DNA from 2 places in the Micromonospora sp. L31 genome. Region 1 is predicted to be linked to the other one. Evidence: riboswitches for the same ligand, from Rfam matches in the RefSeq annotation. Region 1 holds a riboswitch; the other holds the start of a gene.
What was found. Region 1 has a riboswitch for cobalamin ahead of ACTMS9_RS01385 (ribonucleoside-diphosphate reductase subunit alpha). Riboswitches for the same ligand answer to the same signal wherever they lie in the genome.
Positions count from the first base shown of each region.

Region 2: it holds a riboswitch for cobalamin, as region 1 does, so the genes downstream of both, cobN (cobaltochelatase subunit CobN) here and ACTMS9_RS01385 (ribonucleoside-diphosphate reductase subunit alpha) in region 1, are expected to answer to the same signal.

Region 1 is NZ_JBQHDC010000001.1:272,475-280,067, reverse strand. Features, by position in the region: gene ACTMS9_RS01420 (TadE/TadG family type IV pilus assembly protein) at 1-21, shown strand, start outside; gene ACTMS9_RS01415 (TadE/TadG family type IV pilus assembly protein) at 18-494, shown strand; gene ACTMS9_RS01410 (hypothetical protein) at 491-922, shown strand; gene ACTMS9_RS01405 (LysM peptidoglycan-binding domain-containing protein) at 938-2,101, shown strand; gene ACTMS9_RS01400 (Rieske 2Fe-2S domain-containing protein) at 2,282-3,121, opposite strand; gene ACTMS9_RS01395 (hypothetical protein) at 3,204-3,539, opposite strand; partial or broken gene ACTMS9_RS01390 (sigma factor) at 3,727-3,951, opposite strand; cobalamin riboswitch at 4,092-4,327, shown strand; gene ACTMS9_RS01385 (ribonucleoside-diphosphate reductase subunit alpha) at 4,480-6,822, shown strand; gene ACTMS9_RS01380 (ribonucleotide-diphosphate reductase subunit beta) at 6,825-7,593, shown strand, end outside.
Region 2 is NZ_JBQHDC010000004.1:73,584-81,176, forward strand. Features, by position in the region: gene cobN (cobaltochelatase subunit CobN) at 1-2,378, opposite strand, end outside; cobalamin riboswitch at 2,691-2,867, opposite strand; gene ACTMS9_RS13100 (MBL fold metallo-hydrolase) at 3,272-3,901, shown strand; gene ACTMS9_RS13105 (hypothetical protein) at 3,906-4,241, opposite strand; gene ACTMS9_RS13110 (aldo/keto reductase) at 4,334-5,230, opposite strand; gene ACTMS9_RS13115 (MFS transporter) at 5,311-6,522, opposite strand; gene ACTMS9_RS13120 (FUSC family protein) at 6,619-7,593, opposite strand, start outside.

The DNA.
Region 1 (7,593 bases):
GAACGCTGGACGAACCCGTGACCGCCGTCGCGGACGGCCGCGCCCGGGGCTCGGTCTCCATCGAGGTGGCGGTGCTCGCCCCGGCGTTCATCGCGCTGATCGTGCTGGCCGGGGTGACCGGGCGCACCGCGATCGCCGACGAGGCGGTGGAGGCGGCCGCCCACGACGCCGCCCGGGCCGCCTCGATCTCCCGGGACGCCGGCACCGCCCGCGACGCGGCCCGCGACGCCGTCCGCCGCCAGCTCGACTGGCGACGCCTGAACTGCGCCGGCGCGCCCCGGATGACCTTCAGCGGCTCGGTACGTGGCCGGTCGACCAGCTTCGACGCGGCGTACCGCAGCCCGGCCGGGCAGCCGGCGAGCGTGACCGTCTCGGTGACCTGCGTGGTGTCCCACCGCGACCTGCGGCTGCCGGCGCTGCCCGGGATGCCGCTGCGGACCACCGCCGCGGCGATCTTCACCTCCCCGCTGGACCGCTACCGGAGCCGGGGATGACCGCCCGTCGGGCCGGCCGCGACGAGGGACGGGTGAGCCTGTTCCTGGCCGTCGCGATGACCGGCGTGCTCGCGGTCATCGGCGTCGCGTACGACGGCGCCGGTCAGCTCCGGTCGCTGCAACGCGCCGACGACCTCGCTGCCGAGGCGGCCCGCAGCGGCGGCCAGGCCGTCGACCGGGCCCGCGCGATCGAGGGCGGCCCGAAGGAAATCGACGAGGGCGACGCGCGGGCGGCCGTCCGCGACTACCTCTCGGCGGCGGGCGCGACCAGGCACTCGGTGAGCTTCCCCGTGATCGACGGCGAGAAGCAGATCCGGGTACGCGTCACCGTCACCTACCGCCGGCACATGCTCGGCCTCTTCGGCATGGACGACACCGTCACCGTCTCGGGTGAGGCCACTGCGCGGGCACTCACCGGGGCACCGTAGGAAGGGAAGGCCGCCATGACCGCACCGCGTGGCTCCGCCGTTCGGCGGACCGGCCAGCTGCTCACCGGCTTCGGGTCGCTGGTCGTCCTGGTCGCGCTGCTGGTGGGCGCGCCGGTGGCGCTGCTCGCCTTCGCCGGTAATCCGCTGCCCGACCACCTGCCCAGCCTGTCGGAGGTGGGCACGGCGCTCACCAGCCGGGACGACGGTCGGTTGTTCCTGCGCGCGCTGGCCGTGGTCGGCTGGTTCGGCTGGGCGACGTTCGCCTTCTCCGTGCTGGTGGAGCTGGCGGCGCAGGCGACCCGGCGGCCGGCGCCCCGGCTGCCCGGGATGAGCCGGCAGCAACGGGCGGCGGCGGCGCTGGTCGGGTCGGTCGCGTTGATCATCGCGGCGAGCCCGGCGGCCAGCGCGGCGGCGGCCATGACGTACCCGGCGACGGCCGGCACCGGGCTCCCGGCGACGGGCGCGGCAATGCCGGCGACGGGCGCGACGGTGGTCCTCGCGGCGCCGCCCGTCGGATCGACGGGGGCGGTCCCCGAGGGTGCCGGCGCCGAGGCTGTCCGGCCGCAGCCGGCCCCGCCGGTGTACCGGGTCGCCAAGGGCGACTACCTGGGCGAGGTGGCGGAACGCTACCTGGACGACTTCGACCGCTACCAGGAGCTGGCCCGGCTCAACCGGCTGCACGACGCCGACCGGATCCGGCCGGGCCAGCTGATCAAGCTGCCGGCGCGGGCGGAGGACGGCGGTGCACGCACGCACGCGACCGGCCGGCTGGTGGCCGGACAGCCGACGCCGCGCAAGCCGTCGCCCCAGCCGCCGGCCGCGTCCCCGGGCTCGCCGAAGGGGTCCCCCGGCGGCATCGGGTCGCCGGTCCCCGACGAGCAGGCCGGGCCGGGTGCTCCGGGCGGTCAGGTCGGACCGGGCGGGACCGGCGCGACGCCGGGACAGCCGGCACCCCGGACGATGCCGCCGCAGGTGGAGCGGCCGGCGGGGGCACCCCCGGCGATGGCGGCCGGGGCCTCCCGGGCCACCGACGACGACGGGATGAACCGGCCGCTGGCGGTCTCCGCGGTGCTCGCCGTGGCCAGCATCGTCGGCGCGCAGATCGGCGCGGTGCTCGGGCTGCGCCGCCGCCCGGCCCGGGCCGTCGCGGCCGCCCGCGCTCGCCACCGCCGTGACTGACCAGGGGTACGCGCACCCGGCCGCGCCCAACAACAGCGGGCGGCGTGATCTGCGGCGCTCGCGACCGGAACCGGCAGGTCACTGGCCCGGGCCACGGCACCCTGCCGTGCCCGCAATGCCGTGAGCCGACGGGCCGCCCGGCCCGGGCCACCGCGGTCCGGCCAGGTGCCCGGTGGGAGGTCAGGGCAGCTTGGTCTGGAGGATTCCGTCGACCACCCGGGTCGGCAGGAGCTGCTGGTCGTTCGCGGCGGGGCCGTGCACGACCTCGCCGCCGTTGAGCCGGAACGTGGAGCCGTGCCAGGGGCAGACCACGCAGGCGTGGCCCTCGATCTCCTGCACCTCGCCCTCGCCGAGCGGGCCGCTCTGGTGCGGGCAGCGTTCCAGCATCACGGTGACGTCGTCGCCGTGCCGGTAGAGGATCACCGAGACGTCGTCGACCTCGCGGGTGATCAGCTCGCGCTGCGGCAGCGTGGCCAGGTCGGCGATGGCCTTCCATTCGTCGGTCATCCGGTGCAGCTCGGAGATGCTCTGGTTCACCTGCGCACCCTGCTTGTACGCCAGGTGCCCGCCGATGTACGCCCCGGTGCTGGCCGCGCTCAGCCCCAGGTACGCCAGCACCCGCCCCATGCCGTGCCGGCCGCGCATCCGGGCGGCGAGCGAACTGGCGTAGAACACCAGCGCGACGGAGTTGGAGGCGGCGTGCACCAGCCCGACCCGGCGCTGGTCCCGGGCCAGGGCGGCCCAGTCGTTCAGCCCGGCGACGGCGGCCGGGAGGGCGCTCACCGTACCCAGCCCGACCAGGGTGGTCGCGGCCCGGCGCTGACCGGGCAGCAGGTCCAGCACGGCGGCGCTGATCCACGCGCCCACCGGCACCTGCACCATCGCCGGGTGCAGCGGATGGCCCAGCCAGACGCCGTGCAGCAGGTCACGGACCCGCTGCCCGCGCAGGGTCGACTGGACGGCCCGCTGGAGTCGATCGCCGACCGGGTCCAGCGCGGCGTTCTGCTCGATCTTGTTCATCAGCGCTCGCACGTTCCCCGACTTCCCGGCAGATGCGGTCGCAAACCGGGCGGCGGGGACGAATTCCGCCGCCCGGCCGAAATCAGCGCCAGTCGTGGGCCTCCGGGTGGAAGGTGGCGCTGCGGAAGAGGCCGTCCAGGTTGCCGCCGAGCTTGCGCAGGGTGGCCTTGTCGTGCGCGGTCATTTCCACGTACAGACCCTGGACTCCGTAGACCTGGAGGCTCGCGCCGCCGTCCAGGGAGGACGTGCGGCGGGCGGGGTGGCCGTTGATGCGGGAGGTGGGATCGCCGATGACCGCGCCGTAGGACAGCTCCACGTCCCAGCGGTCGTTCGCCCTCCTGCTCATCAGGTACGCCATCGGCTTCAGGCCGGCCGGGGGCGTGGCGAAGCGCACCGGCAGCCGGAGGGGCCAATCCACGGCGTAGCGGAGTTCGAGGGCGATCCGCCGGGCGACGGCGCGCGCGCAGCACCAGCACGGCCCGCTGCCGGGGCGGCACCTGGGCGAGCGCGGCGTGCAGCAGCTCCCGGTCCTCCACCGCGTCGCCAGTCGGGGCGGGCGCCGGCTCGGGTGTCGTGTCGACCAGGCGGACCCGGGACCAGAGCCGGCGCTTCTCGTCGAGGAAGACCCGGACCAGCACGGTACGCACGTACGCGTCGACGTTGTCCGCCTCGCGGGCCCGCCGCCAGCCGACGTAGAGCCGGGTGACGGCGGTCTGGACGAGATCGTCGCCACGGTGCGCGTCCCCGGTCAGGTGGCAGGCGATCCGGCGCAGCGCCGGCAGCCGCGACGTGACGTACTCGACGTACTCCTGTTCCAGGTCCGCCCGCATCCACCCACCCCGTCCGTGAACATTCACCCCGCTGACGGGGTCGGGCACCGTCCAGGTTGTACGCGGCGCATATTTCTCCGCCGATGCGACACGCCCACAGCATATGGTGTGTTGGCTTTTTGCGACCCACTACATCTAGGATCACTTTTACTGCTGGTGCTACCCCCCAAGGGTCCGCCAGGCGTCGACGTCCGCCAGGCGTCGCGCCGAACAGGGAACCCGGTGCGAATCCGGGACTGCCCCGCAGCGGTGAGCGAGAACGACCGCCGTCACGAGCACTGGGCCCGACGGGGCCCGGGAAGCGACGGCCAGTAGGCGAACGCGCCGGACGCGTCTGCCCGCGAGTCCGAAGACCTGCCAGCAGGGCGTGCCCACCGGGCACGCGGACCACCTCGGGGCCTCGTGGGAGGGCCGTCGAGCCGTACGGAGCACCGCCGGCACACCGACCGGTGGCGATCCGGCGTGCCGTCGTGCCCTCCCGCGGTCCACACCGACCACCCAGGAGAGCACGTGACGGCGTCATCCACCATCGCCCCACCCCCGGTCGGGGCACTGCGGGACCTCCTGCACCAGCACCACCACGACCTGCCCGACACCGACCCGGAGCGGATCCTCGCCCTGGTCGAGTCGGGTCGCACCGCCGGCGCGGACACCGACGAGCTGACCCGGCTGGCCATCGCGGCGGCGGCCGGGCTCACCGCCGAGGAGCCCGGGTACGCCCGGCTGGCCGCCCGCCTGCTCGCCGGGCGGATCGCCGACGAGACCACCGGCCAGGGCATCGACAGCTTCAGCGACAGCGTTTCCGCCGCGTACGCCGAGGGCCTGCTGGACCCGGGCTTCGCCGGCTTCGTCGCGACGCACGCCGCCGCCCTCGACGCCCTGGTCGACCACGCCGGCGACGACGCCTTCGAGTACTTCGGACTGCGCACCCTGCACGACCGCTACCTGCTGCGCCACCCGCGCAGCCGGGCGGTGCTCGAACGGCCGCAGCACTTCTGGCTGCGGGTCGCCACCGGCCTGTCCGACACCGTCGAGCAGGCCGGCGAGCTGTACCGGCTGATGTCCCGGCTGGCCTACCTGCCCAGCTCGCCGACGCTGTTCAACGCCGGCGCCCGGCACCAGCAGCTCTCCTCCTGCTTCCTGGTCGACTCGCCCCGCGATGAGCTGGACTCGATCTACGACCGCTACACGCAGGTGGCGAGGCTGTCCAAGTTCGCCGGTGGAATCGGCATCTCGTGGTCCCGGGTGCGCTCGCGGGGGTCGCTGATCCGGGGCACCAACGGCCGCTCCAACGGCATCGTGCCCTGGCTGCGCACCCTCGACGCCAGCGTCGCGGCGGTCAACCAGGGCGGCCGGCGCAAGGGCGCGGCCTGCGTCTACCTGGACACCTGGCACGCCGACATCGAGGAGTTCCTGGAACTGAAGGACAACACCGGCGACGAGGCCCGGCGTACGCACAACCTGAACCTGGCCAACTGGGTGCCGGACGAGTTCATGCGCCGCGTCGAGGCGGACGCCGACTGGTCGCTCTTCGACCCGAAGGAGGTGCCGGAGCTGGTCGACCTGTGGGGCGCGGAGTTCGACGCCGCCTACCGGGCGGCGGAGGCGGCCGGCAAGGCGGTGCGAACGCTGCCGGCCCGCACCCTGTACGGCCGGATGATGCGCACCCTGGCGCAGACCGGCAACGGCTGGATGACGTTCAAGGACGCGGCGAACCGCACCTGCAACCAGGTCGGCGCGGGCGGGGGTGTGGTGCACCATTCCAACCTCTGCACCGAGATCCTGGAGGTGACCAGCGACGACGAGACGGCCGTCTGCACGCTCGGCTCGGTCAACCTGGCCGCCCACCTGGTCGACGGTGGCGTGGACTTCGCCAAGCTCGCCACGACGGTCCGGCTGGCGGTCGGGGCGCTGGACCGGGCGATCGACCGGAACTGGTTCCCCACCGAGCAGGCGGCCACCGCGCACCGGCGGTGGCGGCCGCTGGGGCTGGGCGTGATGGGGCTGGCCGACGTCTTCGCCGCGCTGCGACTGCCGTTCGACTCGCCGGAGGCGCTGGCCCTGTCCACCCGGATCGCCGAGGAGATCGCCCTGGCCGCGTACGACGCCTCCGCCGACCTGGCGGCGGAGCAGGGCGCGCACCCGGCGTACCCGCTGACCCGGGCAGCCGGCGGGGTGCTGCACCCGGACCACTGGCCGGACGCCCGGCCCACCCGGCCGGAGGCGTGGGCGGCGCTGCGGGAGAGGGTGGCCCGGCACGGGCTGCGCAACTCGCTGCTGGTGGCGATCGCGCCGACGGCCACCATCGCCTCGATCGCCGGCTGCGCCGAGTGCGTCGAGCCGCTGGTCTCCAACGTCTTCAAGCGGGAGACCCTCTCCGGGGAGTTCCTCCAGGTCAACCGGCACCTGGTCGCCGACCTGAAGCGGCTGGGCCGGTGGACCCCGCAGACCCGGGACGCGATCAAGCGGGCGGACGGCTCGGTGCAGGAGCTGGACCTGCCGGCGGAGCTGAAGGCGCTGCACCGCACCGCCTGGGAGCTGCCGCAGAAGGCGCTGATCGACCTGGCCGCCGCCCGCGCCCCGTACGTGGACCAGTCGCAGTCGCTCAACCTGTTCCAGGCCAGCCCGACCATCGGCCGGCTCTCCTCGATGTACGCGTACGCCTGGCGGGCCGGCCTGAAGACCACCTACTACCTGCGGTCCCGTCCGGCGACCCGGATCGCGCAGACCACGGTCGCCGCCGCGCCGGCGGCCGCACCCGTGCCCTCGCCGCGACCGGCGGCGCCGGCCCTGCTCACCCTGTCCGTCGGCGAGAGCGACGCGGTCGCCTGCTCGCTGGAGAACCCCGAGATCTGCGAGGCCTGCCAGTGACGATGCTGCTCGACCCCGGCATGGACCTGACCCTGCGCCCGATGCGCTACCCGGACTTCTACGAGCGGTTCCGGGCCGCCATCCGCAACACCTGGACGGTGGAGGAGGTGGACCTGGCCTCCGACGTACCCGATCTGGTGACGCTCTCCGCCGGCGAGCGGCACCTGGTCCACCGCCTGGTGGCGTTCTTCGCCACCGGCGACTCGATCGTGGCGAACAACCTGGTGCTCAACCTCTACCAGCACGTCAACGCGCCCGAGGCCCGCCTCTACCTCTCCCGCCAGCTCTACGAGGAGGCGGTGCACGTCCAGTTCTACCTGACCCTGCTCGACACCTACCTGCCCGACCACGACGAGCGGGCGAAGGCGTTCGCGGCGGTCGAGCACATCCCGTCGATCCGCGACAAGGCGGAGTTCTGCTTCCGCTGGATCGACTCGATCGGCGGCCTGCACCGGCTGGAGAGCCGGGCGGAGCGGCGGGCGTTCCTGCTCAACCTGATCTGCTTCGCGGCCTGCGTGGAGGGGCTGTTCTTCTACGGCGCCTTCGCCTACGTCTACTGGCTGCGCTCGCGTGGGCTGCTCTCGGGGCTGGCCACCGGCACCAACTGGGTGTTCCGCGACGAGTCGATGCACATGGAGTTCGCCTTCTCGGTGGTCGACACCGTCCGCGCCGAGGAGCCGTCGCTGTTCGACGAGGCGATGGCGGATGAGGTGCGGACCATGCTGGACGAGGCGGTGACGGCCGAGCTGGCCTTCGCCCGGGACCTCTGCG
Region 2 (7,593 bases), on a different contig from region 1:
CGGGGCACCACCTCGCGGGCGGCGAAGCGCAGCACGTCGGCGGCGTCGCCGATCGCCCGGCCGGTGACCTCCTCGACCACCGCGTCGACCTTGTCGGCGTCCCAGCCGAGGGTCTCCATGCCGACGACCAGCCGGCGGGCCAGGGCCTCGACCAGGTCGACGGCGTCGGCGGCGGTGGCGGCCGGCCCGTCGGCCGCCTCGGTCAGCGGCTCGGGCACGGCGATCCGCCGTCCCGGCTCGGCGAGCAGGTCCTGCTCGTCCAGCCCGTACGCGGCGGCGAGCGCCTGGCGCAGGCCGGGCAGGGCGCGGGTGCCGCCCCAGACCTGGGGGGCGCGCAGCACGGCGAGGACGAGGTTGACCCGGGCCTCGCCGGTGGGCGCCTCGGCGAGGATGTGCAGCCCGTCGCGGATCTGCACGTCCTTGACCTCGCAGAGGTACCCGTCGAGGTGCAGCACGAAGTCGTCGAAGTCGTCGGCGGCCGGCATGTCATCGGTGTGCAGGTCGTGGTGCAGCTCGGCGGCCCGGACCAGCTCCCAGATCTGCGCCCGCACGGTCGGCACCTTGGCCGGGTCGAGCGCCTGGACGGTGGCGTACTCGTCGAGGAGCTGTTCGAGTTTGGCCAGGTCGCCGTACGTCTCGGCGCGGGCCATCGGCGGGACGAGGTGGTCGACGACGACGGCGTGCGCCCGGCGCTTGGCCTGGGTGCCCTCGCCGGGGTCGTTGACGATGAACGGGTAGACCAGCGGCAGGTCGCCGAGGACGGCGTCGGGGGCGCAGTCGGCGGCGAGGCCGAGCCCCTTGCCGGGCAGCCATTCCAGCGTGCCGTGCTTGCCGAGGTGCACCACCGCGTCGGCGCCGAAGCCGCCGTCGGCCACCGGCGCGGCCAGCCAGCGGTACGCGGCCAGGTAGTGGTGGCTGGGCGGCAGGTCGGGGTCGTGGTAGATGGCGATCGGGTTCTCGCCGAAGCCACGCGGCGGCTGGATCATCAGCACCACGTTGCCGAAGCTCAGCCCGGCCAGGACCAGGTTGCCGCCGTCGGCGTACAGCTCGCCGGGCGGCTCGCCCCAGTGGGTGCGCATCCGGTCCCGCAGCGGCGCCGGCACCCGGGCGAACCAGCGCCGGTAGGTCTGCCCGGGTACCCGCGCCTCGGCGGCGGCGAGCTGCTCGGGGGTGAGCCATTCGACGTCGTGCCCGCCGGCGGCGATCAGCGCGTGGATCAGCGCGTCCCCGTCGGTGGGGACCGGCTCGTCGCCGAGGTCGTAACCGGCGTCGGCGAGGGCGGCGAGCAGCCGTACCGCCGAGGCGGGGGTGTCCAGGCCGACCGCGTTGCCGACCCGGGAGTGCTTGGTCGGGTACGAGCTGAGCACGACGGCGAGGCGCTTGTCGGCGTTGGGCACGTGCCGCAGCCGGGCCTGGCGGACGGCGATGCCGGCCACCCGGGCGGCCCGCTCCGCATCGGCGGCGTAGACCGAGAGCCCGTCGGCGTCGACGCGCTTGAACGAGAACGGCACGGTGACGATCCGCCCGTCGAACTCGGGGATGGCCACCTGCATCGCGGCGTCCAACGGGGAAAGTCCGGCGTCGCTGCCGGCCCACTGCTCGCGGGTGCTGGTGAGGCAGAGCGCCTGCACGATCGGCACGTCGAGGGCGGCGAGCGCGCCGACGTCCCAGGCATCCTCGTCGCCCCCGCCGGAGGCGTCCGCCGCGACGGCACCGCCGGCGGCGAGCACGGTGACGACCAGGGCGTCGCAGCGGGCGAAGAGGGGCAGCGGCCCGTCGCCGGGGGTGAGCCCGCGCAGCGAGCCGCAGAAGATCGGCAGCGGGTCGCCGCCGGCCGCCTCGACCGCGTCGGCGAGGACGTCGACGAAGCCGGTGTTCCCGGCGAGGGCGTGCGCCCGGTAGAAGACGATCCCGACGGTGGGGCGGGTCGCCGTCGACACCGCGGCGGCCCGGTCGCCGTGCACCCCGTACGCGGGGGTGGGCGCGGGCGGGTCGAAGCCCTCGCCGGTCAGCAGCACCGTGTCGGAGAGGAACCGGGCCAGCTCGGCCAGGTTCTCCGGACCCCCCTCGACCAGGTAGGACAGCGCCTGGGTGGCCACTCCGGAGGCCACCGTGGAGGCGGCCATCAGCTCCGCGTCGGGCACCGCCTCGCCGCCGAGCACCACCGTGGGCACGCCCGAGGCGAGCACGGCGGCCAGCCCGTCCGGCCACGCCTGCCGGCCGCCGAGCAGGCGTACGACGGCGAGGTCGACGCCGTCGAGCAGCGCCGGCACGGCGTCGGCGGCGACCCGGGCGGGGTTGGCCAGCCGGTAGTCGGCGCCGCTGGCGCGGGCGGCGAGCAGGTCGGTGTCGGCGGTGGAGAGCAGCAGGATGCGCACGGACGGCTCCGGAGAGTGACGCCCGGACCGGCGCGGGGCCGGTCGGGCGAGGCGAGGGGACGGGCGCGGTTCAGCGGGTACGACGGGCCGCCGGGCGGATCACCGGCGATGGACCGGTGGGCGGCACGGTGCGGCGGTCAGCGGTGAACGGCGGAACGCGGGGCGCGGGCGCCGGACGGGGTGTCCGGACGGTCGGCCGGCGCGACGGCGCGGCCGGGCAGGGGCGCGTCAGCGCGCCCGGAACGGGTACGACGGGGCTCGTCGGCGGTGGAGACGCTGCGCGTCATCGGGGTCCTCCTCGGGTGTCCACGCCCTGGGGTCGCTCCGACGGCCGAAGTATCCTGGCTTCCGGATCAACGCTCTCCCCCGGCCTTCCAACCGCAGGAACACGGCCGTGACTCGCAAGGGGGGATCGCTCCCCGGTGACAGTGGCGGGACCGCGCCGGAATCGCACCGACTTCCTTCACTGCCGTCAGGCCGCGAATGCTGCCACACCCCTCGGCACCGGGTCAACGCCGCCCCGGCTCGCGCCGGGCGGGCCGGCCCATCGAAGCCCGACGATCATCAGCGACCGTCCCCGCACTTCGGACAATGTCCGACCTCGATGTCGCGCCCCCTTTGCTCTGCTGCCTCGGAGGCACCACTGGGAGCGCTTCGCTGTTGCCGCGGCGGCAGCAGAGCAAAGGGGACGGTGCGGGCGGGTATCCGCCGGTCAGCGTCGACGGCGGGGCCATCGGCCGGGGGCCGAACGCCTACGATCGGTCCCGCCGGCCGAAGAATCGCCGGTCGATCGGGAAAGGACCCCAGCCATCGCCGAGCCCACGTTCCACCACCTCGCCGGCCGGGTCTGGCTCTACCCGGGCGATCCCGACCCGGGCACCATCCAACCGAGCGTGGCGCTGATCACCGACGAGCGCGGCGGCGTGCTGGTCGACGCCGGGCACAGCCCGGGCCACGCCCGGGAGATCCGCGCCGCGCTGACGGCGGCGGGGCTGCCCGAGCCGCGCTGGCTGGTCTACACCCACCACCACTGGGACCACGTGTGGGGCGCCTGCGCCTGGCCGGGCGTGGAGATCGTCGGGCACGTCGCCGGGGAGGCGCCGCTGCGCGCCGAGGCGGCCCGCCCGTGGAGTCAACGCTACCTGCGCGAGCAGGTCCGCGCCGAGCCGCGACTCGGCCCCAGCTTCCGGGCCCGCGCCCTGGCCATGGACTCCTGGGACGACTTCGCGGTGCTGCCGCCCACCCGCACCTTCACCGACGAGCTGGAGCTGCCCACCGGCGTACGGCTGCGCCACGTCGGCGGCCGGCACGCCCCCGACTCGACCGTGGTGCTGGTGCCCGACTCGGCGGTGATGCTGCTCGGCGACTGCTTCTACCCGCCGCCGATGCACCTGCGCCAGGACGGGGACGGCCCCGACCTGGCGCTGGTGCGCCGGCTGCTCGACGACCGCTACCACTGGTACGTCTCCAGCCACGCCGACCCGATGACCCTCGACGAGGCCCGCGCCGCCGTCGAGGGGTGAGCGGTCAGCGCATCCGGCGCTCCGGGTGGGCCCGGTTCCAGACCCGCATCCGCTCCGGGTAGCCGGTCTTCGCCGCCTCGTAGAGCGGCACGGCGTGCCGGCCGGCCAGCTTCGCCGCCACCTGCGGCGAGCCGGTCCGGCGGCGGATCCACTCGCCGTCGTGGGCGATCGCCACCACCGTGGTGTCCGTGGCGGTGGTCTCCGGCTCCAGGTAGAACTCCACGCCCTGCCGGCTCGTCACGAACTCCTCCAGCGCGGCCAGGTCCTCGCGGGTGGCCTCCCGGTCGAGCTTCGTCGGGGTGGGGACGGCGGCCCGCGACCGCCGGCTGAACCAGCCCATCTGCCCGCTCCTCTCCTCGGCGTCCCTCCAGTGGAGCACCGTCACCTGACAGTCGGCTGCGAGGCGGGTGAGCGTGAGCTGACCGGGCGTGCTCAGTCGAGCGCGGCCAGCTCCTCGGCGGAGAGCCGCAGCGCGCCGGCCGCGACGTTCTGGATCAGGTGCGCCTCGTCGCCGGTGCCGGGGATGGCCAGCACGTGCGGCCCCTGGTGCAGGGTCCAGGCGAGGCGTACCTGGTGCGGCGTGGCGCCGTGGGCCCGCGCGATCTCGTGGACGGCGGCGGTGTGCTCGGCCGCCGCGCCCGCCTCCCGCCGGACGCCGGCGAGGGCGAAGAACGGCACGTACGCCACCCCGCGCGCCCCGCACTCGCGCAGCAGCGCGTCCTGGTCGCCCCGGTTGTCGACGGCGTAGCTGTTCTGCACGCAGACCACCGGGGCGATGGCCTGCGCCTCGTCGAGGTGGTCCAGGCGGACGTTGGACAGGCCGAGGTGGCGGATCAGCCCGGCGTCGCGCAGCTCGGCCAGCGCGCCGAAGGACTCCGCCACCGAGTCCCGCCCGGGGCGCTTCACGATCCGCAGGTTCACCACGTCGAGGTGGTCGCGGCCCAGCCGGCGCAGGTTCTCCTCGACCTGGGCGCGCAGCTGGGCCGGCGTGGCCTCCTCGCGCAGGCCGGTCGCCGGGTCGTAGGAGAAGCCGACCTTGGTGACGATCACCAGGTCCTCCGGGTACGGGGCGAGCGCGGCGCGGATCAGCTCGGTGGCGTACCGGGCGGGGCCGGTGCCGACGTTCAGGGTGCCGCCGGGCGAGACGTAGAAGGCGGCGGTGTCGATGTGGTTCACGCCCAGCTCGACGGCGCGGCGCAGCACCCGCACCGCGCGGTCCGGATGGGGGTCGACGGTGGTCCGCATCGAGCCGAACCCCATCCGGCGGACGACGCGGTCGCCCAGGGTCCAGCTGCCCGCGGCGCCGGCGGTGATCTCTTCGGTAGGCATCCGGCGACCCTAGCCAGCACGGCTGGGCTGCGCAGTCGGCCGCGTACCCGATACCGGCCACGGCCGGCCGCTGTTAGGTTCTATCTGCTGGCGGGGTGCGCCGGCGGCCGGGTCACCGGCACCAGCGCCAGGGTGGGCAGCAGCAGCAGCGGCACGACCAGCAGCGCGTGCAGGATGCCGACCCGGTCGCCGAGCAGGCCGAGCAGCGGCGGCCCGGCGAGGAACGACGTGTAGCCCAGCACCGCGACCACGCTGACCCGCGCCGGAGCCCGCTCCTCGTCGTCGGCGGCGGCGCTCATCCCCACCGGGAAGCCCAGCGAGGCGCCGAGCCCCCAGAGCGCCACCCCGGCGATCGCGACCGGCCCGGAGCCGGCCAGCACCGCCACCGCCGCGCCGAAGGCGGCGAGCAGGATGGTGGCGAACAGGACGGGCACCCGTCCCCAGCGGTCGAGGGCGACGGTGCCGGCGGTCCGCCCGATGGTCATGCCGGTGACGAAGACCCCGAAGACGGCGGCACCGACGGCCTCGCTCGTGTCGTACCCGTCGACGAAGGCGACCGCGAGCCAGTCGTTCGCGCTGCCCTCGGCGAACGCCATCACCAGCACCAGCAGGCCGAGCAGCAGGGTGCGCGGCTCCCGCCAGGCGGCGAGCAGGCCACCGCGCCGGGTGGCGGCGGTGTCCGGTGCCGGCTGGGCGGGAAGGAAGGCCCGGGCGCCGAGGATCGTGCCGCCGAGCACCACCGCCGCCAGCACCGCCAGGTGCACGCCGATCGGCAGCCCGACGCGGGCGGCCCCCGCACCGATGCCCGCACCGGCCACCGAGCCGAGGCTCCAGGCGGCGTGGAAGCGCGGCAGGATGGTGCGCCCCAGCCGCTTCTCGACGGCGGCGCCCTCGACGTTCATCGCCACGTCGCAGGTGCCGGAGCCGTAGCCGAGGGCGAACAGGGCGACCGCCACGCCGGGCAGCGAGCCGGCCACTCCCGCGGCCAGCCCGACACCGGCCATCCCGACCGCCACCAGCACGGTGGACGCCACCACCGTGCGGGCCGCGCCGAGGCGCTGGGTGACCAGCCCGGCGGTGGTCAGGGCGAGCACCGCGCCACCGGACATGGCCAGCAGCAGCAGGCCGAGCCGGCCGGCGCTGAGCCCGAGCGCCTCGCGGACCGCGGGGACCCGGGAGAACCAGGACGCCACGGCGAGACCGTTGAGGGCGAAGACCACCGCGACGCCGGTGCGGGCGGCCAGCACCTGCCGGGGTACGGCGGGGCTCGGCGCGGTGACGAGTGGGCTCACGGCTTGCGGTCCTTCCGGTGGTACGGCGTCTCGCCGTCGATCACACACCGGTTTCGTCACGACCACAAGCCAGATGCGCTCCTTACCACATGCTGGTCAGAGCGCGGGCAGCCCGAGCGCCTCGTCGACCCGGGCCAGCACCGCCGCGTCGTCGTCGGCCCGTACGCCCCGCAGCAGGTCGATGGCGGTGGCCCGGACCTGCCCGACGATCATCGCCAGCGGCAGGGTCTGGCCGGCGGTGAAGAGCCGCCCGGCGACGCGTACCGCGGTCAGGGCGGCGGCCTCGGCGCGGGCGGCGTGCCGGTCGCCGGCCTCCTCGGCGCCGTCGAGGTCGGCGGCGAGCGCCTCGCCCGCCGCCCGGACCGCCTCGGCCAGGTCCCGCAGGGCCGCGCCCAGCTCGGGCGGCACCGGGGTGGGCAGCCGGTTGAACGTCACGCCGGCCCGGGCGAGGACCCGCACGTTGCGGACCGCGTAGTCGAGCTGGCCGACCGTGGCGTCGACGGTGCGCAGCCGGCCGATGTGCCGCCGGCGCCGGACGTTGAGCCGGACCGCCTCGCCGGCGGCGAGCACCGCCGTGCGCAGCCGCTCCACCGCGGCGTCGAGCTGGCGGGCCCGGTCCAGGGCGGCCAGCGCGGCGGGCTCGTCCCGGGCGTCGAGGGCCGCGGCGACCTCCTCCAGCACCTCGGCCATCCCCTGATAGGTGCGGCGGAACTCGGCGACCAGCGGGGCGAGCGGCCGCCGGGCGTCGATCAGCTGGCTGGCCACCACCGCCACCGCGCCACCGATGAGCGCGTCGACGAACCGGAACGGCACCAGCGACTCAGTCGGTGGCGAGACCACCACCAGGTAGAGGGCGGAGACCGCGGCCTGCACCACGGCGACCGTGCTCGCCCCGACCGCCACCGCGAGCGCGATGGTGAGCAGGATGACCGTGAACACCGTCCAGCTGGTGCGCGGCCCGAGCGCCTGCACCACCAGGTCGGCGACGAGGACGCCGGCGGCGACCCCGAGCAGCACCTCGACCGCCCGGCGGACCCGCTGGCCCCGGGCCTGGCCGAGCACGATCAGCGC